3 regions of the Blastococcus sp. SYSU D00868 genome follow, and region 1 is predicted to be linked to each of the others. Evidence: riboswitches for the same ligand, from Rfam matches in the RefSeq annotation. Region 1 holds a riboswitch; each other region holds the start of a gene.
The links. Region 1 has a riboswitch for cyclic di-AMP ahead of ACI79F_RS08485 (aggregation-promoting factor C-terminal-like domain-containing protein). Riboswitches for the same ligand answer to the same signal wherever they lie in the genome.

Region 2: another riboswitch for cyclic di-AMP. It lies ahead of ACI79F_RS11195 (NlpC/P60 family protein); the one in region 1 lies ahead of ACI79F_RS08485 (aggregation-promoting factor C-terminal-like domain-containing protein).
Region 3: another riboswitch for cyclic di-AMP. It lies ahead of ACI79F_RS10775 (C40 family peptidase); the one in region 1 lies ahead of ACI79F_RS08485 (aggregation-promoting factor C-terminal-like domain-containing protein).

Annotation. Positions count from the first base shown of each region.
Region 1 is NZ_JBJGZO010000007.1:67,884-75,630, forward strand. Features, by position in the region: gene ACI79F_RS08460 (amidohydrolase family protein) at 1-558, shown strand, start outside; gene ACI79F_RS08465 (amidohydrolase family protein) at 841-2,112, shown strand; gene ACI79F_RS08470 (enoyl-CoA hydratase) at 2,251-3,144, shown strand; gene ACI79F_RS08475 (acyl-CoA thioesterase) at 3,141-3,983, shown strand; gene ACI79F_RS08480 (DivIVA domain-containing protein) at 4,270-4,965, shown strand; cyclic di-AMP (ydaO/yuaA leader) riboswitch at 5,141-5,300, shown strand; gene ACI79F_RS08485 (aggregation-promoting factor C-terminal-like domain-containing protein) at 5,513-6,307, shown strand; gene ACI79F_RS08490 (class I SAM-dependent methyltransferase) at 6,393-7,037, shown strand; gene ACI79F_RS08495 (TetR/AcrR family transcriptional regulator) at 7,098-7,747, shown strand, end outside.
Region 2 is NZ_JBJGZO010000010.1:65,868-73,614, forward strand. Features, by position in the region: gene ACI79F_RS11170 (RtcB family protein) at 1-412, shown strand, start outside; gene ACI79F_RS11175 (hypothetical protein) at 660-1,145, shown strand; gene ACI79F_RS11180 (SMP-30/gluconolactonase/LRE family protein) at 1,156-2,055, shown strand; gene ACI79F_RS11185 (PHA/PHB synthase family protein) at 2,165-3,841, shown strand; gene ACI79F_RS11190 (hypothetical protein) at 3,902-4,072, opposite strand; cyclic di-AMP (ydaO/yuaA leader) riboswitch at 4,469-4,619, shown strand; gene ACI79F_RS11195 (NlpC/P60 family protein) at 4,636-5,193, shown strand; gene ACI79F_RS11200 (hypothetical protein) at 5,245-5,613, opposite strand; gene ACI79F_RS11205 (protein NO VEIN domain-containing protein) at 5,885-6,313, shown strand; gene ACI79F_RS11210 (TetR family transcriptional regulator) at 6,595-7,179, shown strand; gene ACI79F_RS11215 (MFS transporter) at 7,318-7,747, shown strand, end outside.
Region 3 is NZ_JBJGZO010000009.1:131,563-139,309, reverse strand. Features, by position in the region: gene ACI79F_RS10795 (HelD family protein) at 1-408, shown strand, start outside; gene ACI79F_RS10790 (transglycosylase domain-containing protein) at 542-2,986, shown strand; partial or broken gene ACI79F_RS10785 (YhjD/YihY/BrkB family envelope integrity protein) at 3,028-3,747, opposite strand; gene ACI79F_RS10780 (hypothetical protein) at 3,864-4,172, opposite strand; cyclic di-AMP (ydaO/yuaA leader) riboswitch at 4,414-4,506, shown strand; gene ACI79F_RS10775 (C40 family peptidase) at 4,542-5,618, shown strand; gene ACI79F_RS10770 (DUF2568 domain-containing protein) at 5,778-6,155, shown strand; gene ACI79F_RS10765 (hypothetical protein) at 6,136-6,678, opposite strand; gene ACI79F_RS10760 (DUF3817 domain-containing protein) at 6,894-7,211, shown strand; gene ACI79F_RS10755 (serine hydrolase domain-containing protein) at 7,251-7,747, shown strand, end outside.

The DNA.
Region 1 (7,747 bases):
ATCCTGGTGGGGATGCACTCCTCCGACGACGGCCAGCAGCGCTACCTCAACGAGTGGGAGGGGCACCGCGGGGAGTTCCTGCCGTTCGGCCAGAAGCCGTCGGGCTTCTCCAGGATCCTCGGCGCCCAGTACCGCGGCATCAAGGACACGGTCACCTCGATCGTCGGCCACGGCCTGGCGACCCGGTTCCCCGACATCCGGTTCATGCCGGTGGAGAACGGCAGCGCCTGGCTCAAGCCGCTGCAGACCACGATGGAGAAGGTCTACCGCCGCAACCCCGGCGCCTTCGACGAGGACCCGCTGGTCGCGCTCAAGCGGTCGATCATGATCCACCCGTTCTTCGAGGAGGACATCCTCGGCGTGGTGGACGCGATCGGCGCCGACAACGTCGTCTTCGGCTCGGACTACCCGCACCCGGAGGGGCTGCACGACCCGACGAGCTTCATCGACGAGATCGACACCCTGCCCACGGCCGACCAGGCCAAGATCATGGGCGGCAACCTCAACCAGCTGCTCGGTTACTCGGCCGACAGCGGCGCCCTGCCCGCCGCGGCCTGAGCGACGACCCCGCCGCCCCCGGCCCCGGTGCACCCGGGGCCGGGGCCGGCGGGCGCGCCGGCCGGCCGGGTGGGCGCGCCCGCGGCCCCCGGCCGCGCCGTCGCGTCCGCCGCGGGGCAGGCTGTGCCGCAGAACACTTCGACAGTTCTGGATGAATCGTATTCAGAACCTTGAGGGTGACTCAGCCCACTGCTACGTTCGGATCGCCGCTGTTCCCCGCGCGCTCCCGGAGGCCGATCGCCCTGGCCGGGCGCGTGTCCGCACGATGAGGAGAGGACCTCCGTGTCCCGACGCCTGCCGTTCCCGGTGTTCGACGCCGACAACCACTTCTACGAGACCACCGACGCCTTCACCAAGTACCTCCCGGCCGAGTACGCGGGCCTGGTCAAGTACGTCCAGGTGAACGGCCGCACCAAGATCGCGCTGCGCAACGTCATCAGCGAGTACATCCCGAACCCGACCTTCAACAAGGTCGCGCCTCCCGGGGCCCTGGAGCTCGAGTTCCGCGCGAAGAACCCGTCCTCGAAGCACAAGCCGCTGAGCAACAAGACCAGCTTCGGCGAGACGACGAACGAGGAGCGCAAGACGATCGAGGGCATGCCGCCCAAGACGATCGAGTCGCCGCCGGCGTTCTTCAACCCCGCCGACCGGCTGCCGGTCCTCGACGAGCTGGGCCTGGACCGCGCGGTCATGTGGCCGACGCTGGCGTCGCTGCTGGAGGAGCGGCTGGCCGACGACCCGGACGCCACGCACGTGATGGTGCACGCGCTCAACGAGTGGATGCTCGAGCACTGGACCTTCAACTACGAGAACCGGATCTTCCCGACCCCGGTGATCACCCTGCCGATCCTGGACAAGGCGCTCGCCGAGCTCGACTACGTCCTGGAGAACGGCGCCAAGGCCATCCTGATCCGCCCGGCGCCGGTCCCCGGCTACAACGGCCGCCGCCGCTCGTTCGCCCTGCCGGAGTACGACCCGTTCTGGGCCCGCGTCCAGGAGGCCGGGATCGTCGTGGGCATGCACTCCTCCGACGACGGCCAGACCCGCTACCTCAACGAGTGGGAGGGCCGCCAGGGCGAGCACCTGCCCTTCGTGAGGAACTCGGGCTTCCACGCGCTCGTCTCGGCCGAGTACCGCGGCATCAAGGACACGGTGGCGTCCATCGTCGGCCACGGCCTGGCGACCCGGTTCCCCGACATCCGGTTCATGCCGGTGGAGAACGGCAGCGCCTGGCTCAAGCCCCTCATCGGCACGATGGAGAAGGTCTACGGCCGCAACCCGGGCGCGTTCGACGAGGACCCGGTGGTCGCGCTGCGCCGCTCGATCATGCTGCACCCCTTCTTCGAGGAGGACGTGCTCGGCGTCATCGAGGCCATGGGCGTCGACAACGTCGTCTTCGGGTCGGACTACCCGCACCCGGAGGGCCTGCACGACCCGATCGAGTACATGAACGAGCTCGAGGGCCTCTCCGACGAGGACAAGGCCAAGGTCATGGGCGGCAACCTGAACAAGCTCTTCGGCTTCGCGGCCGACGACACGGTCATCGCCGCCTGATCCGCACGGGCACGACCTGAGGCGTCGGCCGGACGCGTTCGACCGTCCGGCCGGCGCCTCAGCCGTGTCCGTCCCCGCAGTTCCCCCATCGGACCGAACCCCGGCGAGGGCGCCGGGTGCGAGAGGCGGCGACGACCCATGCCGGACCACCAGTTCATCACCACCGACTCCTACGACGACGGCGCGATCGTCCGGATCAACCTGAACCGGCCGCGGCAGCGCAACGCCCAGAACCGCGGCATGCTCGTCGAGCTCGACGAGGCCTTCCGGGCCGCCGAGATGGACGACCGGGTCCGCGTGATCATCCTGGGCGCCGAGGGCACGATGTTCTCCGCCGGGCACGACACCGGCTCCAAGCAGTCGATCGTCGAGTGGACGCCGGGCCCCGACCAGCACCCGACCACGAAGATCGACGGCGGCACCCGGCTGGGCCCGGAGAAGCTGTTCCTGCAGGAGTGGCACTACTACTTCCAGAACACCCGCCGCTGGCGCGACATCCGCAAGATCACCATCGCGGAGGTCCACGGCAACGTGATGTCGGCCGGGCTGATGCTCATGTGGGCCTGCGACCTGATCGTGGCCGCCGAGGACACCCTGTTCTCCGACGTCGTCGGCCAGCGGCTGGGCATGTGCGGGGTGGAGTACTTCGCCCACCCGTGGGAGTTCGGGCCGCGCAAGACCAAGGAGCTGCTGCTCACCGGCGACTCGATCGACGCCCGCGAGGCGCACGCGCTGGGCATGGTCAGCAAGGTGTTCTCCCGCGAGGAGCTGGCCGAGGGCACGCTCACCCTCGCCCGGCGGATCGCCGCGCTGCCCACGATGACCGCGCTGCTGATCAAGGAGTCGGTCAACCAGAGCCAGGACAACATGGGCTTCCAGAACGCGCTCAAGGCCTGCTTCACCCTGCACGAGCTCAACCACGCCCACTGGTCGACGATCCACGAGGACGGCTTCCCCGGCGCCCGCGCCGAGGACGGCATCCAGGGCACCATCCAGGCCGAGAAGGCCGCCGCGAACGGGAGCACGGCGTGAGCGAGACGGTCGCGCGTCCCACGGTGGACGACGTCCTGCGGGTGCTGGAGCTGGAGAAGACCGGCGAGGGCCGCTACGTCGGGCAGTGCCTGGCCACCGAGGGCCCGGTCGTCGCGGGCGCGCAGATGATCGCCCAGGCGATCGTGGCCGCCACCGCGGAGGCCGGCGGCAAGCACGTCACCTCGGTGCACTCGACCTTCGCCCGCACCGGGCGGGCCGACCAGCCGGTCACGCTGGAGGTGGACCGCTTCCACGAGGGCCGCTCCCTGGCGTCGATCACGGTGACGGTCGGCCAGGGGGAGCGGAGGCTCGCCCGGTCGCTGCTGCTGCTCGGCGCCGACGAGGCCGACGTCATCCGGCACGACAGCGAGCCGCCGGCCACCGGCGGACCGGACGACGCCCCGGCTCAGGACAGCCACCTGCAGGGGCACGAGCAGCGCACCGTCGGCGGCGTCGACGTGTTCGACCCGGCCCTGGTCGGGCCGCCCGAGCTGCAGTACTGGTCGCGCTGGGCCACCGACCGGACCGAGCGGGACGTCGCGCAGGCGCTGCTGACCTGGGCGAGCACCAACTCGTTCCTGGGCGCGGCGATGCGGCCGCACGAGGGTGTCGGCCTCAGCCTCGCCCACCGGTCGCTGTCCACGGGCGTGCTCAGCCACACGGTGTTCTTCCACGACGACGTCGCCGCGGGGGAGTGGCTGCTCTACGCGCTGCGCAGCACGTTCACCGGCGGTGGCCGTGCCTTCGGCGTCGGCGAGGTCTTCACCGAGGACGGCCGGCTGGTCGCGAGCGTCACCCAGGAGTCGATGATCCGGCCGATGACCGGCGGGGCGCTCTAGCGCGCCACCCCGGCCGGCTGGGCCGGCGACCCGCACGGGACGGCCGGACCGGGCCCCGCACCCCGGGGCCCGGTCCGGCCGCGTCCCCCGCTGCCCGTCCGCCGGCGGCCCCCACAGCGCTGCGTGAGGGCGCCGGTACGCCGGGTGGGACCCCTCCGTCGTGCCCGATCCGTGACCTGCGCGGACCGTCCCCGACCCGCCCCCGTCCGGGAGTCTCCGGGCAGACCGACGGCGCGCGTCGCGGACGGCGGACGCCGGCACGGCCCGGACTGCGGAGGGGGACGACATGGCGATGCGGGGTGCGGTCCTGGACCCGACGCCGGCCGGCGGCACCGGGGCAGGCGCCCCCCGCACCGCCGCGCCCGGCGCGCTCGAGGGGCTGCTGGGCACCGGGCCGTGCTTCACCGGCGCGCTGCGCGGCTACGACCGGCTGCAGGTCGACAACTACGTCGCCTGGGCCGAGGCGGAGATCGCCGCGGCCCGCCGCGAGAGCGACCACCTGCTCAGCCGGTACGCCGCCTCCTCCTCCGAGCTGCAGGAGGCCCGCCGGCGCCTGGCCCAGCTCGCGCGAGAGCGGGACGCCGCCCCGCAGGCCGACCCGGCGCGGCAGCTGCTCGTCGACGCCGCCGAGCACGCCGCGGTGCTGACCGCCGCCGCGGAGGCCGAGGCCGAGCGGATCCGCCGGGAGGCCCGCGAGGAGGCCGAGGCCCGGCTGCGCAACGTCGCCGACCTGCGGGCGGCCGCGGTCGCCGTCCGCGAGCAGGCGGCCGCCGAGCTGGAGGCCGCGCGGCGGGAGCTCGACGCCGCCCGGACCGCCGCGGCCGCCCAGCAGGCGGAGCTGGTCGCCGAGGTCGCCGAGCTGCGCCGGCAGCGGGACGAGGCGCGGGGCTCGCTGCGCCGGCTGCGCGAGCAGGTCGACGTCGCCCTGCAGGTCGTCGCCCTGCCCGACGAGGCCGGGGAGCGGGCGCTCGTCGCCTCCTGACCAGGCCGGACGCCGGTCACGCAGCGTCCCGCCCCGAGGGGTCCGGCGGACGGGTGTGACCACTGGGGCGACGACCGTCACGCAGCGGATTCCCACCCCGACATTGTCACGGGCCGATAACGGACCTACGGTGGCTGTCGTCCGGCTGGTCGTCTCGTCCCCGCCCGGGGAGTTCGGCCGGACGCCGCCGAGTCGCGACCGCACCGCGGGAGCGAGCCGGGGACCCACCGCAGTACTGGGGTGAATCCCGCCCCTCGAGCCGCGCTCGAGGGCGGGTAGGGCTTCTTCCCGCCCGAACCCGTCAGCTAACTCGGTAGGCGGCCACGGAAGGAACGGAGAGTCTCCGCATGCCCCGCCTCCGGGCTCCCGCGGCCCGCAGGTGCCGCCGGCGCGCTCAGCTCGGCTAGCCCGCCGCCCGCACCCGCCCCGCTCCCGGGAGGGCGCTCCAACGCGCCCCCGGGCCCCCCGAAGACACCAGCACCACCCGCGCGCCCTCCTGGGAGGACGCCGGTGTCGCGTGCGCACTCTCCCTCGGAGTCCTCCCCGCATGTCCTCGCAGCACAACACCCGCTTCCGCCGCCTCCGCTCGCCGCTGCGCGCCCGCCGCCCCGGCCTGCTGCTCGCCGCTGCCGCCGCCGGCGGCGTCCTGGTGAGCGTGGTGGCCACCGGTGAGACCACCGCGTCCGCCGACGCCCCCGTCACCGAGTCCGTGAGCGTCGCCCAGGCGCTCGGCGTCGACGGCACCGCCCCCGCCGCCGCCGGCTCGCCGGACCTGGCCGGGCTCGGCGACCTCGCCGCCTCCCGCTCCGAGCGCGGCGAGGCCGCCGTCGGCGCGGCCCAGGCCCAGCAGGCCGCCGACCAGGCCGAGCTCGACCGGCGCGCCGCCGAGGCCGCCGCGGCCGAGGCCGCCGCCCGCGCCGCCGCCGAGGCGCAGGCCGCCGCGGAGGCGCAGGCCGCCGCCGAGGCCCAGGCCGCCCGGGAGGCCGCCGAGGCCGCCAGCGCCCCGGCTCCCGCCCCCGCGCCGGCCGCCTCGTCGTCCTCCTCGGCCGCCCCGCGCGGCTCGTTCAAGGACTACGCGCTGGCCCAGGTCGGCAGCGCCTCGGAGTTCTCCTGCCTCGAGTCCCTCTGGGGCCGGGAGAGCGGCTGGAACCCCAACGCGCAGAACCCGACGAGCACCGCCTACGGGATCCCGCAGTTCCTCAACTCGACGTGGGCGAGCACCGGGATCGCCAAGACCAGCGACGGCTACCGCCAGATCGACGCCGGTCTGATCTACATCGAGAACCGCTACGGCAGCCCCTGCGCCGCCTGGGCCCACTCGCAGTCCACCGGCTGGTACTGACGAAGGACCCCCTCGCCCCCCGCGCCTCGCACGCTCGGCACGGTCCCCTGCGAGGGGGCCGTGCCGGGACGGCACCATGGCCGGCGTGACCGCCGTGCCGGTGCCCGCCGGGTTCGTCCGCGCCCACACGGCCGTGCGCCGTCCGTCGTCCGTGCCGGAGGTCCGGCTGCACGTGGCCGACGACGTCGTCGCCCTGTGGGAGGCGATGGAGGTGCACGCCGGGGGTGCCGGCGAGGCGCCGCCGTTCTGGGCCGCGGCGTGGCCCGGCGGTCAGGCGCTGGCGCGCTTTCTGCTCGACACCCCCGGGGTCGTGGCCGGCCGCCGGGTGCTCGACCTCGGCGCGGGCAGCGGGCTGGTGGCGATCGCGGCGACGCTGGCCGGGGCGGCCGGCGTGCTGGCCAGCGACGTCGACCCCTTCAGCCGGACGGCGGTCGGGGTCAACGCCGGCCTCAACGGCGTCCGCGGCATCAGCGCGCTGGGCGACGTCCTCGGCCACCCGGTGCCGCCGGTGGACGTCGTCCTCGCCGGGGACGTCTGCTACGACCGCGCGATGACCGAGCGGGTGCTGCCGTTCCTCGACCGCGCGCGGGCGGCCGGCTGCGCGGTCTACGTCGGCGACCCCGGCCGGCCCTACCTGCCGCACGACCGGCTGGTCGCCGCCGCGGTGTACGAGATCGCCGAGACCGAGGGCCCGGGCGTGCGCCGGACGACCGTGTGGCGGCTGCCCTGATCGGGCGGCACCCCGCTCGACGGGGTGTCGACTCCCTCGACACCGGCTAGCGTCCGGGCCATGGCCACCCCCCTGGACGGCGACGATCCCGCGCCCGCCCGCGGCCGGCGGGTGCGCCGTCCGTCGGGGGACGACCGGGAGCGGGCGCTGCTGGCCACCGCCGAGCGGCTGCTCGAGCAGCGCCCGCTGGCCGACATCTCCGTCGACGACCTCGCCCGCGGGGCGGGCATCTCGCGCTCGACCTTCTACTTCTACTTCGCCTCCAAGGAGGCGGTCGTCCTCGCGCTGCTCGACCGGGTCGTCGGCGAGGCCCGCGCCGCCCGCTCCGCCGCCCTGGCCGGCGCGACGGGGGCGCGCGCCGCGTGGCGCGCCGCGCTGGTCACCGTGCGCGACACCTTCCGCGACCACCGCGCCCTCACCGCCGCCGCGACCGAGCTGCTGGCCGCCAGCCCCGAGGTGCAGTCGCTGTGGTCGTCGGTCATGGAGGACTTCGTCGCCGAGACCGCGGCCGCCATCGAGGCCGAGCGCGCCCGCGGCGCCGCCCCACCGGGGCCGCCGGCCCGCGACCTCGCCGTGGCGCTGAACTGGATGAACGAGCGGGTGATCCAGCTGTCGCTGGCCGGCCGGCAGCCCGGGCTGGCCGAGGACGCCCTGCTCGACGTCCTGCTGACCGTGTGGCTGCGCGCCATCTACGGCACCGACGAGGTCCC
Region 2 (7,747 bases), on a different contig from region 1:
GCGCGACGAGATCTCCTGTCACCACAACTACACCGAGCGCGAGGAGCACTACGGGCGCGAGGTGTGGCTGTCCCGCAAGGGCGCGATCTCGGCGCGGACCGGGCAGTGGGGGCTGATCCCGGGCTCGATGGGGGCGGCGTCCTACGTCGTCGTCGGCCGGGGCAACCCCGAGTCGCTGATGTCCTCGCCGCACGGCGCGGGGCGCAACCACTCGCGCAACGCCGCCCGGCGGCTGTTCACGCGGGCCGACCTGGAGAAGCGGATGGCCGGCATCGCGTGGGGCCACTCCGACGCGTTCCTCGACGAGCACCCGGATGCGTACAAGCCGATCGACCGAGTCATGGACGACGCGGCCGACCTGGTCGAGATCCGGCACACGCTGCGCCAGATCGTGAACGTCAAGGGCGACTGACCCGCCACCCGGCCGGTCCCCTGAGCGTCGTCGTGCTCTGCCCACCCCTGAGGGCAGAGCACAACGATCCGCGCACCGAGGTGGTCCCGGGAGCCTCCGCCACTGCCCACGGCCGGTGGGCAGTGACCGAGCGTCCGCGGAGCACATGTGCTTCCGGGAACCTCCGCCACTGCCCACGACCGGTGGGCAGTGACCGAGCGTCCGCGGAGCACATGGTCGCCGCCGCCCTACGGCCTACGGTGGCCCGGTGCCGGATCCTGACCCGACGACGGCGGCGTTGCCCCTGCTCGACGAGCACGCGACCACCGTCGCGGCGCCTCCGGCGGCGGCCTGGCGGGCGGTGCTGAGCACCCTGCACGACACCTTCGCCGCACCTGCCGCCCGCGCGGCGGCCCGCGCCCTCGGCTGCGACCCGGCGACGGCAGAGGGCTGGGGCCGGCCGGGGCCGGGCTCGACGCTCCCCGGCTTCCGCGTCGTCACCGCCGACGAGCCGCGGCTGCTGGAGATCGCCGGCCGGCACCGGTTCTCCCGGTACGCGATCGTCGTCCGGCTCGAGCTCACCGCCGGCGGCACGCGGGTGCGGCTGGAGAGCCGCGCGGCGTTCCCCGGCCCGCACGGGCGGCTGTACCGGCTGGCCGTGGTCGGCAGCGGCGGGCACGTCGTCGCCGTCCGCAGGCTGCTGGCCGGCGTCCGGGCGGCGGCCGGGAGGAGCATCGACAGCGGGCCGACCTAGGGTCCGCGGCATGGCGGAGCGAGAACTTCGGACGGTCCTGAGCGGCGGCGCCTTCTTCGAGGGCCCGCGCTGGCGCGACGGCACCTGGTGGGTGTCGGACTTCTACCGGCACACGGTGAGCCGCGTGACGACGGACGGCGAGGAGACCGTCCTGTTCGAGGTCGAGGGGCAGCCGTCCGGGCTGGGCTGGCTGCCGGACGGGTCGCTGGTCGTCGTCTCGATGAGGGACCGCCGCCTGCTGCGCTGGGCCGACGGCGAGCTGTCCACGTACGCCGACCTCGCCGGGCACTGCGGCGGGCACCTCAACGACCTGGTCGTCGACGGGCAGGGCCGGGTGTTCGTCGGCGACTTCGGCTTCGACCTGATGGGCGGCGGCGACGCGCACGCCGCGACGCTCAAGCGGGTCGACCCCGACGGCTCGGTGCACGTGGTCGCCGACGGGCTGCAGTTCCCCAACGGCGCCGTCATCACCCCCGACGGCGACACGCTGGTCGTCGGCGAGACCCTCGGCAACCGGTACACCGCGTTCGACCTGGACGGGGACGGCGGGCTGTCCAACAGGCGGGTGTGGGCGTCGCTGGGACCCGAGGTCACCGGCCGGACCACCGAGGAGGTGCTCGGCCAGGTCACCGTCGCCCCGGACGGCTGCGCGCTGGACGCCGAGGGCCACATCTGGTCGGCCGACGCCGTCGGCGGCCGGGTCGCGCGGATCTCGCCGGAGGGGTCGATCGTCGAGTCGGTGCCCGCGCCCGAGGGCCTCGGCGTCTTCGCCTGCATGCTCGGCGGCGAGGACGGCACGACGCTGCTCATGTGCTGCGCGCCGGACTTCTACGAGCACAACCGCGCCCCGGCACGGGAGGCCGTGCTGCTGGCCACCGAGGTGGGCGTCGCCCACGCCGGCCGCCCGTGAGGCCTCTACCACACGTGTGACGCATCCCCTCCTCCGGCCGGGTCCAAAGGCCCGGTCGGAGGAGGCCCGGCGTCCCTAGCGTTCGTGGCACCGACGAGACGGAGGCGCCGTGACCGCAGTCCAGCACCCACCGACCGCAGCGACCACCCGCACCCCGGCGGTGACGCCCGCCCGGGAGACCGCCACCCCCCGCTCGCGCCGCGGCACGGCGCTCGCCGGCTCCCGCGCGCTCGGCGCGGAGACCGTGCGGCTGAGCCGCGAGCTCGCCGCGATCGGCCTGGGCCTGGAGCGGGAGCCGGCCCCGACCGCGGACGAGCGGTTCGCCGACCCGGCCTGGCGTGACCACCCCGGCTACCGCCGGCTCGGCCAGGGCTACCTCGCGTGGTCGGCCTCGCTGGACCGGCTGGTCGACCGGTACGAGGCGAGCGGCGCGGGCTGGCGGGAGGTGGAGCGGGCCCGGTTCGCGGTGCGTGCCCTGGCCGCCGCGGCGTCCCCCACCAACACCCTCGCCGGCAACCCGGCGGCGCTGAAGCGGGCGCTGGACACCGGCGGCGCCAGCGTCGTCCGCGGGCTCGGCCGGATGCTGGAGGACGTCCGGAGCAACGGCGGGATGCCCGCGCTGTGCGACCCGGCCGCGTTCACCGTCGGCCGGAACCTCGCGACCAGCCGCGGCGCCGTCGTCTACCGGGACGACGTCGTCGAGGTCATCCAGTACGCGCCGACGACGGCCGAGGTGCACGCCCGCCCGCTGCTCGTCATCCCGCCGGTGATCAACCGCTACTACCTGTTCGACCTCCGCGAGGGGCGCAGCTTCGTGGAGCACGCCGTCGGCCGCGGCTTCTCGACGTTCATCGTCAGCTGGCGCAACCCCGGCAGGCAGCACGCGCACTGGGACCTGGACACCTACACCGAGCGGCTGCGGCGGGCGGTGTCGGTGGTCCGGCAGGTCACCGGCTCCCCCGACGTCAACACGGTCGGGTTCTGCGCCGGCGGCATCCTGCAGACCCTGCTGCTCAACCACCTCGCGGCGATGGACGACGCGAGCGTGCACAGCGCCGCCTACGGCGTGACCCTGCTGGACTTCGGCGAGCGCGCCCCGATCGGCGCCTTCGCCGGCAAGTTCGTGACCGGCCTGGCCCGGCGGGTGTCGCGGGCGCGCGGCGTGCTCGGCGGCAGGTCGCTGGGGTCGGTGTTCAGCCTCATGAAGCCCGGCGACCTGGTCTTCGACGGCCTGGTGAACCAGTGGCTGCAGGGCGAGCCGGTGCCGGCCTTCGACGTCCTGGCCTGGAACGCCGACGCGACCAACCTGCCCGCCCGGCTGCACGACCAGTTCCTGCGGATCTTCCGCGACAACACCCTCGTCCAGCCCGGCGCGGTGACCGTGCTCGGCACCCCGGTGGACCTCGGCGAGATCACCGTGCCGACGTTCGTCACCGGCGCGGTCACCGACCACCTCACCCCGTGGCGCGGCTGCTACCGGACGACGCGGCTGCTGTCCGGGCCGAGCACGTTCGTGCTGAGCAACGGCGGCCACATCCAGAGCCTGGTCAACCCGCCGGGCAACCCGAAGGCCCGGCACTGGGTCGGCGGCGAGACGGTCGCCGACCCCGAGGAGTGGCGGGCCGGCGCCGAGGAGCGGATCGGCAGCTGGTGGGAGACGTGGGCCGACTGGACGGCGGTGCGCTCCGGGCCGCGGGTGCCGGCGCCGGCCGAGCTGGGCAGCGTCCGGCACCCGGTGCTCGACCCGGCGCCCGGCCTCTACGTGCGCGACCGCACGCCCGCCTGACGCGCAGCGACCCCCGCCCGGCGGGTGCCGGACGGGGGTCGCTGCGCGAGGTGCGGTCGATCAGTGCACGGGCCCGCGCCCGCGCCCGGCGCCGCCGCCGCGCTTCTTGTTCTGCTCGCCGATCTTGGCGATCATCTGCTTGATCTTCTCCTGGTTCTGCGGCTTGCGCGCCTCCTGGACGAGCTTCGCCGCAACGCCCGAGGCGATGAGCTTCCGGAACATGCCGGCCATCTGGGATCTCCTCCTGTCGTGGACCGTGTCGTGTCGCTGGACCGTCTCGGGTCCGTCGGACCGTCGATGCCCGGTCGGGGATCGGATCAACCGCCGGGTGCACTCCGGCGACGTCCTGCCCAACGGCCGGTGACGCTGGGTGGTGCCGGTGCGGCGTGTCGGCGATCGGCGTGCCGCCCCGCGCGGCGCGGGCCGGCGGGTCTCGATACGCGCAGGTCCGCCCAGGTCAGGCCGGGGTTCGGGACGCTGACACGCCACGGAACCGGACGCGGTCGCCAGGCGTGTCCGGCCCCGCTCGCCCGGATGTGGGGCGGAAGGGGCGGTCCTACGGTCATCGCGTCCGTCGGGGCCACAACCCGTCGCTGAAGAGCTGGCGACACCCGGCGGACCCGCCGAACCGGGCACGGGCCGCAGCGCCCGCCCGGGCCGGGGACCCACGGTGAGCACTGGGGTGAAGCCTGCGCTCGGACGTCGTCGTCCGGGCGGGGCCGGGCGATTCCCGCGTCCGAACCCGACAGCTAACCCGGTAGGCGGATCCGGAGAACAAGGAGAACCCGCCGTCCATGGCGATCGTCCGCACGTCCTCGCACGCCCGCATGCCCCGCTCCGCCCGAGCCGCCGTCGTCGCCCTGGCGGCCGGCGCCGGTCTCGCGCTGACCCCGTCCGTCGCCTCGGCCAACGCCGTGCCGGCCGCCGTCCCGGCCACCGTGCCCGCCGCCGTCCCGGCGGCGGTGCCCGCGTCGGTGCCGAGCTACGCCGCGCCGACCCCGGCGGCCCAGCGGGCGGTCGACACCGCGCTGGCCCAGGTCGGCAAGCCCTACGCCTGGGGCGGCGCCGGCCCGAACAGCTTCGACTGCTCCGGGCTGGTCCAGTACGCCTACCGGTCCGCCGGCATCAACCTGCCGCACTCCTCGCGCATGCAGTCGCGGATCGGCCTGCCCGTCAGCCTGTGGCACATGCAGCCCGGTGACCTGCTGTTCTTCTACAGCCCGGTCGGCCACGTCGGCATGTACATCGGCAACGGGATGATGGTCCACGCCTCGACCTACGGTCAGCCCGTCAAGGTGGTCTGGGCCGGATCGGTGCCCGGCTACGTCGGATCGGCCCGCCCCGCCTGGTGAGCACCTCCCCGGAGCCCCGTCCGCGCCGTCGCGGCCGGGGCCCCGGGGCGCTCAGCCGCAGGGGGAATGCGGCTGGTCGGCGGGGGCCAGCGAGAACACGGCGTCCGGGTCGCGCGGCCACGAGGTCAGGAACAGGTAGCCGAACCGGGTGTTGAGGTGCGCCTCGGGCCCGGCCTCGACCACGGCCCGCGCCAGCGTCGTCGGCGCGTGGTTGCGGTAGCGGGCGAGCCGGTCGCCGTCGGCCAGCGTGACGACGTCGTCGTCCACCCCGAGGACGAACACCGGCCGCCAGTCGGCGAGCCCGCCGGTGTGGCAGAGCAGGATCGTGCTCCGGTGCGGCGAGTGCCCGGCCGCCCGCCGGGAGCAGGTGCTCCCGGTCGCGAGGCCGGGTCGAGGCATCGGGTTCACGTCGTTGGGCACGGTGTCCTCCCCCAGGTGGTGCTGTCGGCGACGGTCCTCCCCCGCCCGCGCGCGGGCATGCGCCGGACCGGGCCGGGACCACGACGACGGGTGACGCGCTCCCCCGCCCGGGTGGCCGGCGCCCGGCCGGCGTGACGCTGCGCGACCACGCGCGGACGCCGCGCCGCCCGGCGGGCCCGTCCGTGACGTAGCGCGACGAACTCCCGCCTCCCGGCGCGGCGGCGGGTGTAGGACCACTGCGTCCACCCCGCCGAGACCCAGCGGAGCAGCGATGTTCCTCACCGACACCCCGATCGTGGAGCACTCCGCCGACCCGACGGCGGTGCAGGACGCGGCGATCGCGTTCGTCCTCGCGCAGGAGGCGGCGGCGGGCCGGGCGGCCCGCGACGTCCGCGGCAGCCGCACCCCCGGCGACGTCGTCAGCGGCGACCGCACCGTGGAGGTGCGTGCGGTCCCCGGCTCGGTCCGCGGTGAGGACGTGTGGCTGGAGTCGCGGCTGTACGACATGGCCCGCGCCCACCCCGACCGGTTCTGGTTCTACGTCGTGGAGAACACCGGGCAGGGCGACCCGGCGGCGTTCCGGCTGCTGCGCCTCGGCGGCGAGCCGCTGCAGCGGATGCTCGAGCAGGCGACCAAGCGCCGCTACTACGCCGTCCCGGTGCCGGCGGGGTTCGGCGAGGAGCCGGTCGTCGCCTCCTGACCGCCGCCGGCGGGCGGACCGCCGAGAAGGCCGGCACGGCGCCGATCAACCCGAGCGCGGCGATGCCGATGGCGATGCCGATGGCGATGCCGATGGCGATGCCGACCTGCCGGAACGTCCGAGTGCCCCCCACCGCCATGCGGGATCGCTCCGGCGCCCGGTGAACAGGACGTGAGGTCGAAACCCGGACGCAGTAAGAACTTGTACTGGGTACAGGTTCGGGTCTAGCGTCGGCGCCCATGAGGAGATCGGCGGACGATGCGCAGACCCAGCGCTGTCCCGTGTCCGCCGTCATGGGGCTGCGGGAGCGCAAGAAGCTCGCGGCCTGGCGCCTCATCCGGGCGACCGCGCTGCGGCTCATCGGCGAGCGCGGGTTCGACGCGGTCAGCGTGGAGGACATCGCCGCCGAGGCCGGGGTCTCGCGGACGACGTTCTTCAGCTACTTCCCCAGCAAGGAAGCCGTCGTCTTCGACCTGGACCCCGAGGAAGTACGCCAGTGGCGGAACCTGCTGGAGAACTGTCGTACCGACTTGCCACTCTGGGACGCGCTGACCGACCTCGCGTTGGGCCTGGCGCGGATCCTGGCCGAGCGGCTGCCGCTGCAGAAGCGGCTGCTCGAGCAGTCCCCGGGGTTGTGCCGGTCGGCGCGCGGTGCCTGTGACGGCTTCGAGCCCGAGCTGCGCGAGTGGCTGGGCCGGCGCTGTCCGGACGCCGACGACGTGCGGACCGCCCTGGTCCTGAACACCGCGCTGGCCGCGATCACCACGGCGGTCGACGCGTGGGACCCCGACCAGCCCTTCGAGGAGTTCCTGCAGCTCGTGAGCGACTGCCTGCGCTGGGCCGGCGCAGGACTCGCCACTCCCTGACGCACCGCGCACCTGAGATCCGAGGCCCGGCTCTGACCCGCCGGGCGCACCACCGCACGGGACGACGCACCGGCGGCCGTCCCGCACCGCACCACCACTCGATGCACTGCGCCCTGCGCAGGAAGGACGGCTCCACCCATGTCCGCACCAGAAGGACTCGTCACCCCCACCGCGGGTGGCATCGCACCCGACCAACCGCCGCCGGCGCCGCCGGTCACCGACGGGCCGGACCCCAAGCGGTGGCTCGCGCTCGGGGTGATCGCGATCGCCCAGCTGATGATCATCCTCGACGCGTCCATCGTGAACGTCGCGCTGCCGGTCCTGCAGGCCGACCTGCTCATCAGCGACGCGAACCTCCAGTGGGTCGTCACCGCGTACACGCTGGCGTTCGGCGGGCTGCTGCTGCTCGGCGGCCGGATCGCCGACTTCATGGGCCGCAAGCGGGCGTTCATCGTCGCGCTCGTCGGCTTCGCGATCGCCTCCGGCCTCGGCGGCATCGCGCCGAACGAGGGCCTGCTCTACACCGCCCGCGCGCTGCAGGGCGGCTTCGCCGCGCTGATGGCGCCGG
Region 3 (7,747 bases), on a different contig from region 1:
CCGGCCGCCACCGCGGTGCGCCGAGAGCCCGGCTCGCTGACCGTGCGGCCGGAGGCGAGTCTGGCCGGCCCGCTGGCCGACGTCGTCCGCGAGCTCGCGGCCGCGCCCGGCTCGATCGGCGTCGTCTGCGCCGACGCGGCGGTCGCGGACGTCGTCGCGGGCCTGCGGGACGCCGGGCTCCCCGCCGAGGCCCTCACCGACGACGGCGCCGCGGCCGGCCGGCCCGCGGTGGTGCCGGCCGGGCTGGCCAAGGGGCTGGAGTTCGACGCCGTCGTGGTGGTCGACCCGGCGGCGATCGCGGCCGCCGAGCCGCGCGGGCTGCACCGCCTCTACGTCGTCCTCACCCGGGCGGTCAGCCGGCTGGTCGTGCTGCACCGCGGCGACCTGCCGGAGGCGCTGGCGGGCTGAGCGTCGTCACCACCCGTCATGCCCTCGTCGCGCGGTGCGTCGTCCCGCCCGTCCCGGGCGTCCCGCCGCGGCGCGGGAGGTTGTGGCACCGGGCGTCGTCTGTTTCCGTGGGCGACCGTCTGGGAGGAGGACCATGGACCCGCGTAGGGGCCGGCTGCGCACGCTGCTCCAGTTGGCCGCCACCATCGTGGCGACGGGCGCACTGGTCGCGGGGCTCCTCTTGCCCTGGGTGGGCGGCCCGGCCCTGCTCGCCTCGCAGTCCACGGGGCTGCTCGGCGACCTCCCGCTGGAGCTGACCGACCGCACCCCGCCGGGCAACACGGTGCTGCTGGCCGCCAACGGCGAGCCGATCACCTGGTTCTACGAGGAGAACCGGCAGCCGGTCGCGCCCGACCAGATCGCCCAGGTCATGCAGGACGCGATCGTCGCGATCGAGGACTCCCGCTTCTACCAGCACAACGGCCTGGACGTGCAGGGCACGCTGCGGGCGCTGGTCCGCAACGTCACCGCCGGCGAGGTCGCCGAGGGCGGGTCGACGATCACCCAGCAGCTGGTCAAGCAGACGCTGCTGCAGACGGCCGACACCCCCGAGGAGCGGGACGCGGCGACCGAGCAGACGGTGGGCCGGAAGCTGCGCGAGGCGCGCCTGGCCCTGGGGCTGGAGGAGGAGTACTCCAAGGAGGAGATCCTCACCCGCTACCTGAACATCGTGTACTTCGGGCAGAACGCCTACGGCGTGCAGCCGGCGGCCCGGGCCTTCTTCGGCGTCGATGCCTCCGCGCTCACCCTCCCGCAGGCGGCGCTGCTCGCCGGCCTGGCGCAGAGCCCGACCAACGACGACCCCTTCACCGCGCCGGAGCGGGCGACCGAGCGGCGCAACGAGGTCCTGTCCCGCATGGCCGACCAGGGCTACGTCTCCGAGGAGGAGGCGGCCGCCGCCCAGTCCGCCCCGCTCGGCCTGGCGCCGGCCCCGGCGCCCCGCCGCGGCTGCGCCGAGGCCAGCGTCGGCCCGTTCGTCTGCGACTTCGTCCAGCGCTTCCTCATCCAGGACCTGGGGCTCACCCAGGAGCAGCTCGACAACGGCGGCTACGTCGTCCAGACGACGCTGGACGTGGAGCTGCAGCGGGCCGGGGACGCCGCCGTCCTCCAGACGCTGCCGCTGGGCGACTCGCTGGCCGCCATGTTCACCGCCGTGGAGCCCGGCACCGGGCACCTGCTGGCGATGAGCGTGAACCGCGTCTTCGGCTACGACCGCGACGACCCGGCGCAGGAGTCGTTCAACCTCAACGTCGCGCCCAGCCAGGGGTCGGGGTCGACGTACAAGGTCTTCGTCGCCGCCGCCGCGCTCGCCCGCGGGTACTCCCCGTCCTACACCCTGACGACGTCGGACCCCTACGTCTCCCGCGTCTACCGGGACGGCACCGGGCCCTACGACGTGCGCAACGCCGGCCGCTACCGGTCCAGCCTGGACATGACGACGGCGCTCTACCAGTCCTCCAACACCTACTTCCTGGCGCTGGAGGACGCGCTCGGCAGCGTCGAGGAGCCGGTGCGGATGGCCGAGCGGATGGGCCTGTTCCAGTTCAGCCCGCCGGAGCTGCCGCAGCAGATCATCGACGACAACCGCGGGTCGTTCACCTTCGGCGCCGAGGCCACCAGCCCGCTCGGCCTGGCCAGCGCCTACTCGACGCTGGCGGCCAGCGGCACGCAGTGCGACGTCGTCCCGGTGACGGCGGTGCTGGACCCGACGGGCGAGCCGGCCGTCGGCGCCGACGGCGAGCCGCTGCCGATCGGCGACCGGTGCACCCCGGAGGCGATCCCGCCGGGCGTGGCCGACACCCTCAACCAGATGCTCCGCCGCGACGTCGAGCCCGGCTACGCCGGCCAGACCGGCCGGCGCGCCTACGTCCCCGGCCACCAGATCGCGGGCAAGACCGGGACGTCGCAGGACAACTTCTCGGTCGCGTTCGTCGGCTACACCCGCGAGATCGCCGGCAGCGTCATGGTGCTCAACCCCAAGCAGAACGAGGACGTCGGCGGCTTCGGCGGCGGCAAGGGCGCGACGATCTGGCACGACGCCATGGCCCCGGTGCTCGAGGCGCGCGGCAGCAGCGACTTCCCGCCCGAGGACCCGGCCGTCGTCCGGGGCAACACCCGGCCGGTGCCCGGCTGCTCGTCGGTCCGCGCCTGCGAGACCGCGCTGGTGAGCGCCGGCTTCGCGACCGCCCGGATCCGCGTCGACAGCGCCCAGGAGGCTGGCACCCTGGTGGGGACCAGCCCGCCGCGCGGCGGCCGGGCGGTGCCCGGCCAGGTGGTCACCATCCTGGTGAGCAACGGCGCGGACTACGTCGAGCCCGCGCCCGAACCGCCGGACCCGCCCGCCGGCGGTGGCGGCGGGGGTGGCGGCGGGGCGCCGTCACCGCAGCCCTCGCCGTCGCCGCCACCGGGACCCGCGCCGGGGCCGGCCCCCGAGCCGGAACCGGAGCCCGGCCCGGGCGGCGGTCCGGGCGGTGGCCCGGGCGGTGGCCCGGGCGGGGGGCCGGTGGCCCCCGGCGAGCCGCTGCCGCCGGACGGCTGACCCGGGCGGGCGGCCCGGCCCGCCGCCAGCCGCTCGTCGAGGGCCTGGGTGATGAGCCACCCGCCCAGCAGCACCAGGTGCAGCAGGAACAGCCACAGGGCCAGGGCGACCGCCGCGCCGACCGCGGTCAGGCCGCCGAACGGCGCGCCCAGGTCCAGCGGCAGGGACAGGAAGAACACGAACCCCTGCAGGAACCCGGACAGGCAGGCGGCGGTGAACAGCGACGCGCAGACCAGCGCCGGCCACCGCAGCCGGCCGGCCGCCACGACGCGGAAGCCCCACACCAGCGGCACGGTCAGCGCGAACAGCACCGAGTAGTAGCCGAGCGCGAACCGGCCGATCGCGGCCCCCGCGCCGGGGCGGGGAGCGAGCTCCGCCATGCCGCCGGCCGCCAGCAGCAGGGGGTACAGCAGCAGCGGGGTGACGACGACGAGCGGGAGCCCGAGCAGCCGGCCCCGCCAGCCGGTCAGGGTGTCCCGCCGGCGGCTGAACCGCAGCAGCGCCCGGCGCAGCCCCTCGCCGTAGAGCGAGAGCGGGACGAGGGCCAGCAGGAAGCCCAGGACGTCCATCCCCAGCCCGGCGTCCACCAGGTCGCGCACCACCCCCGGCGCGCCGAGCTGCTCGGGTAGCACCTCGGTCAGCCGGTCGGTCAGCCGGGAGACCTCGGCCCGCCCGGTCAGCAGACCGGTGAGCCGGACGGCGACCAGCAGCAGCGGGACGACGGCGATCCCGGCGTAGAAGGTCAGTCCCGCGGCGATCAGCGCGAGGTCGCGGCCGTGCAGCTGCTCGCGGACCGACGCGGTCAGGAAGCGGACCTCCGCGACGACCCGGGCCCGGGTCCACGCGGCCCCGGGCGGCGGTGGTGCCGGCGCCGCGCTCAGCCGGCGGACTCGGAGGTCTGCGCCCCCGAGGTCTCGGTGCCCCCCGAGGTCTCGGTGGCCCCGGAGGTCCCGCTGCCCGACGTCCCGCTGCCGGAGGAGTTGCTCCCGGACGACGCGGGCGCCTCGGAGGTCTGGGTCGGCGGGCCCTCGGTCTCCGCGCAGTCCCCGCTGTCCTCCGCCGTCCCGCACTCCTGCTCGTTGCGGTCGACGTCGGTGTTCCCGCCGCTGTTGCTGCACGCCGTGAGCGAGCCGGCGATCGCGAGGACGACGAGCGGGCGGGCCAGCGCCCGCCGGGAGATGCGCATGCGGGGGTGGTGCGCGCCGCGGCAGCTCCTGAAACCCGCGCGCGCCGGGCGCCAGCAGACCGGCCCGCCCCTCGCAATGTGGCGTTGATCGCTCACTGTGAGCGAACGAATTACACGCTGGTGATTGTCACGCCGCCATAACGGCCCTTACGGTCTGTGTGTCCAACGGGGCGCTCCGTCACTGAAGTGGGTGACACCCCGTGGACGCCGTCGAGCCGGCCGACCCCTCGGGGGACGCCGGGCCGGGGACCCACCGCAGTCCTGGGGTGCAGTGCACGCGGATCCACCGCGGGCACCGGGCGAACTCCCGCCCGAACCCGTCAGCTAACCCGGTAGGCGGCCGTCGGAGAAACGGAGAGCCGCCTCCCCATGGCGACCCCTGAGCGCGCCTTCCCCGCGCGCCCGCACCGCGCCCGCCGGGCGCTCCTCCTCGCCTCCTCCGTGGGCGTCGCCCTCGGCGTGGCGCTCGTCCCGGCCCCCGCGGCCGCCGAGGAGCCGGGGACCGCCGCCGAGGCCGCCGAGCTCATGGCGGCCCGCGGCCACGAGCTCGAGGCGGTGACCGAGCAGTTCAACGAGGCGCGCGAGCAGCTGGCCGCGCTGCAGGCCACGGCGGCCGAGGCCACCGCCGCCGCCGACGCCGCGCAGGCGCAGGTCACCACGGCCCAGCAGCAGGTGCGCGGCGTGGCCCGCAGCGCCTGGACGGGGCAGAGCGGCGGGTCCCTCGCGGCGCTGCTGACCAGCGACTCCGCCGAGGAGTTCATCGACGCGGTGAACGTGCTCGACATGGTGGCCGACCACCAGAACGGCGTCCTGAGCACCGCGGTGACCGCCAGCGACGCCGCGGCCGCCGCGCGCGCCACGGCCGACCAGGCCGCCGCGCAGGCGCAGGAGACCTACGACGCCGTCGCCGCGCAGCAGGCCTCGCTCGAGGCCGAGATCGCCGAGTACCGGGCGGACTTCGAGCGGCTCACCGCCGCCGAGCAGCAGGCCGCCCTGGCCGCCTCCGCCGCCGCGCACGCCGAGACGTCGGCCAGCCGCGACGACCGCGAGTCCCCGGCGGCCGCCCCCTCGGCCCCGGTCGTGGCCAGCAGCGACGCGGCCCAGATCGCCATCGACACCGCCATGGCCCAGCGCGGCAAGCCCTACGTCTGGGCCGCCGCCGGCCCGCGCTCCTACGACTGCTCCGGCCTGACGCAGTACGCCTACCGCGCGGCCGGGATCAGCCTGCCGCACTCCAGCCGGATGCAGTCCCAGATGGGCCAGGCCGTCTCCCGGGCGGACCTGCGCCCCGGTGACCTGGTCTTCTTCTACAGCCCGGTCAGCCACGTCGGCATCTACATCGGCAACGGCCAGATGGTGCACGCGCCGACGTCCGGGGACGTCGTCAAGGTCGCCAGCATCGACTCGATGGGCGGCTACGCCGGCGGCCGCCGGATCGCCGGCTGAGCCCTCCGGGGCCCTCCCCGGCTCCTCCGCAGTCCGACCCGCAGCCCCGGCCGCCCCGCGCGGCCGGGGCTGCGGCGTCCCGCCCTCTTGACTGCACCGCTCTCTTCTGTGAACACTGCTCTCGAAACGACACGGTGATCGCAGAAGAGGGAGTCCGACGTGGTGGAGACCTGGCAGTGGACCTGGGCGCTGGCCGCCTTCGCCGCCGAGCTGGCGGCGCTGGTCGTGTTGTCCCGCTGGGGCCTGGCCGCGGGGCCGGCCGGCGCGGGCCGGGTGCTGCTCGCCGTGGCGCTGCCGCTGGCGGCCGCCGTCCTGTGGGGGCTCTTCGCCGCGCCCCGGTCGGTGGTCGACGTCCCGCTGCTCGCCGTCCTGACGAAGGTCGTCGTCTTCGGTGCCGCCGTCGCCGCGTTGTGGGCGAGCGGGTCGCCCCGCCTGGCCGCCGTCCTCGGCGTGGTCGCCGTGCTGAGCGCGGTGCTGTCCGGTCCCGTGGTGCCGGAGCCGGCGCCGGTGGTCGCCGTCAGCTCCCCGGCTCGCTGACGGACTGGAGCAGCCCCCAGACGAAGCGGGCGCGGCGGCCGTCGGGCAGCGCGACGTCCCAGTGCGCCGGCGCCGGGGCGCCCACGTGCGAGGCCCCGGGCACCGCCGCGACGTCGTCCACCACGTGCTGCCAGACCAGCAGCCGGTCCGCCCGCGCCCGCGGGACGCCCGAGTCCGGTCCGCGCACCAGCTGCTCGTCCAGGACCTCGCCGCCCGGGCCGCTCACCACCCGCCAGCGCAGCTGCGGCCACAGCGGCAGCGGCCACTGCCGCAGCTCCAGCTCCAGGTCGCCGTGCCGGCGCGGGACGCAGGTGTCGGGCGGGCCGAGCACCGCCGTCCGCAGCGCCAGGCCGCGCGGCGCCCGCGGGCTGTGGTGCAGCGCCTGCCAGCGGGCGTGCGCCGCGTGCGCGGCCCCGCGGGTGGCCGACAGCCGCGGCAGCGCCTCGGCGACCAGGTCGGGACGGACGTCGGCCATCCGGCGCAGCAGCACGAGGCAGAACTCCCGCCGCGCCAGCCCCCGCACCCCGCCGACCCTGCCACGCCGCGGGAGCAGCTCGCCGTCACCGGGCAGCGCTCCCGTCGCGTCGCGGCGCGACAGCAGCGCCGGGGGATGACGGTGAGGGCGCGCCGCCCGCCCCGGGACCGGCCCTGCCGCGGAGGTCACACCCCCGGACGGGGACCCCGCGGGCGGGCCGGCCGTTGGCACCGGGAGGAGACCGCCCGCTCGAGAGGGAGCCGATGACCCCGCGCACCGCCGTCCTGCTGTTCCGCGCCGTCGCCGTCACCGAGGCGCTGACCTGGGTGGGGCTGCTGGCCGGCATGTACGTCAAGTACGTGCCCGAGACCACCGAGCTGGGCGTGCAGGTCTTCGGCCCGATCCACGGCGGGGTGTTCGTCCTCTACGTCGTCGTCTCCCTGCTGGCGGCGCGGCTGCTCGGCTGGTCGAAGGGGACGACGCTGCTCGCCCTGGCCGCCTCGGTGCCGCCGTTCGCCACGGTCGTGTTCGAGGTGTGGGCCCGCCGCACCGGGCGGCTCGGCGCGGTCGCCCCGGCCTGACCCGGGGCGGCGCCCGGCCGGTGGCCTACGGTCGCCGTCATGCCCGAGCCCGTGCTGCCCTCGACCGCCCGGACCCTGCTGGCGCGGACCGCCCTGGCCCAGCGCGACGGCCGGGTCCCGGGGCTGGTCGCCGGGGTCGTCCGGGACGGCGGGCTGGCCTGGTCCGCGGGCCGCGGCGACGTGCCCGGACCGGTGACCGACGTGCAGTACCGGCTGGGCTCGATCAGCAAGACCGTCACCGCGGTCGCCGTGCTGCGGCTGCGCGACGAGGGCCGGCTGCACCTCGACGACCCGCTGGAGCGGCACGTGCCCGGCACCCCGCTCGGGGACCGCACGGTGGGCCAGCTCCTCTCCCACCTGGCCGGGGCGGCCGCCGAGAGCCCGGGCGGGTGGTGGGAGCGCGTGCCGGGTGGCTCGCTGGCGGACCTGCGGCTGCACGAGGAGCACGCGGTGCTGGGCGCCGCCCGCCGGTTCCACTACTCCAACCTCGGCTACGGGCTGCTCGGCGAGCTGGTCGCCCGGCACCGCGGGCGGCC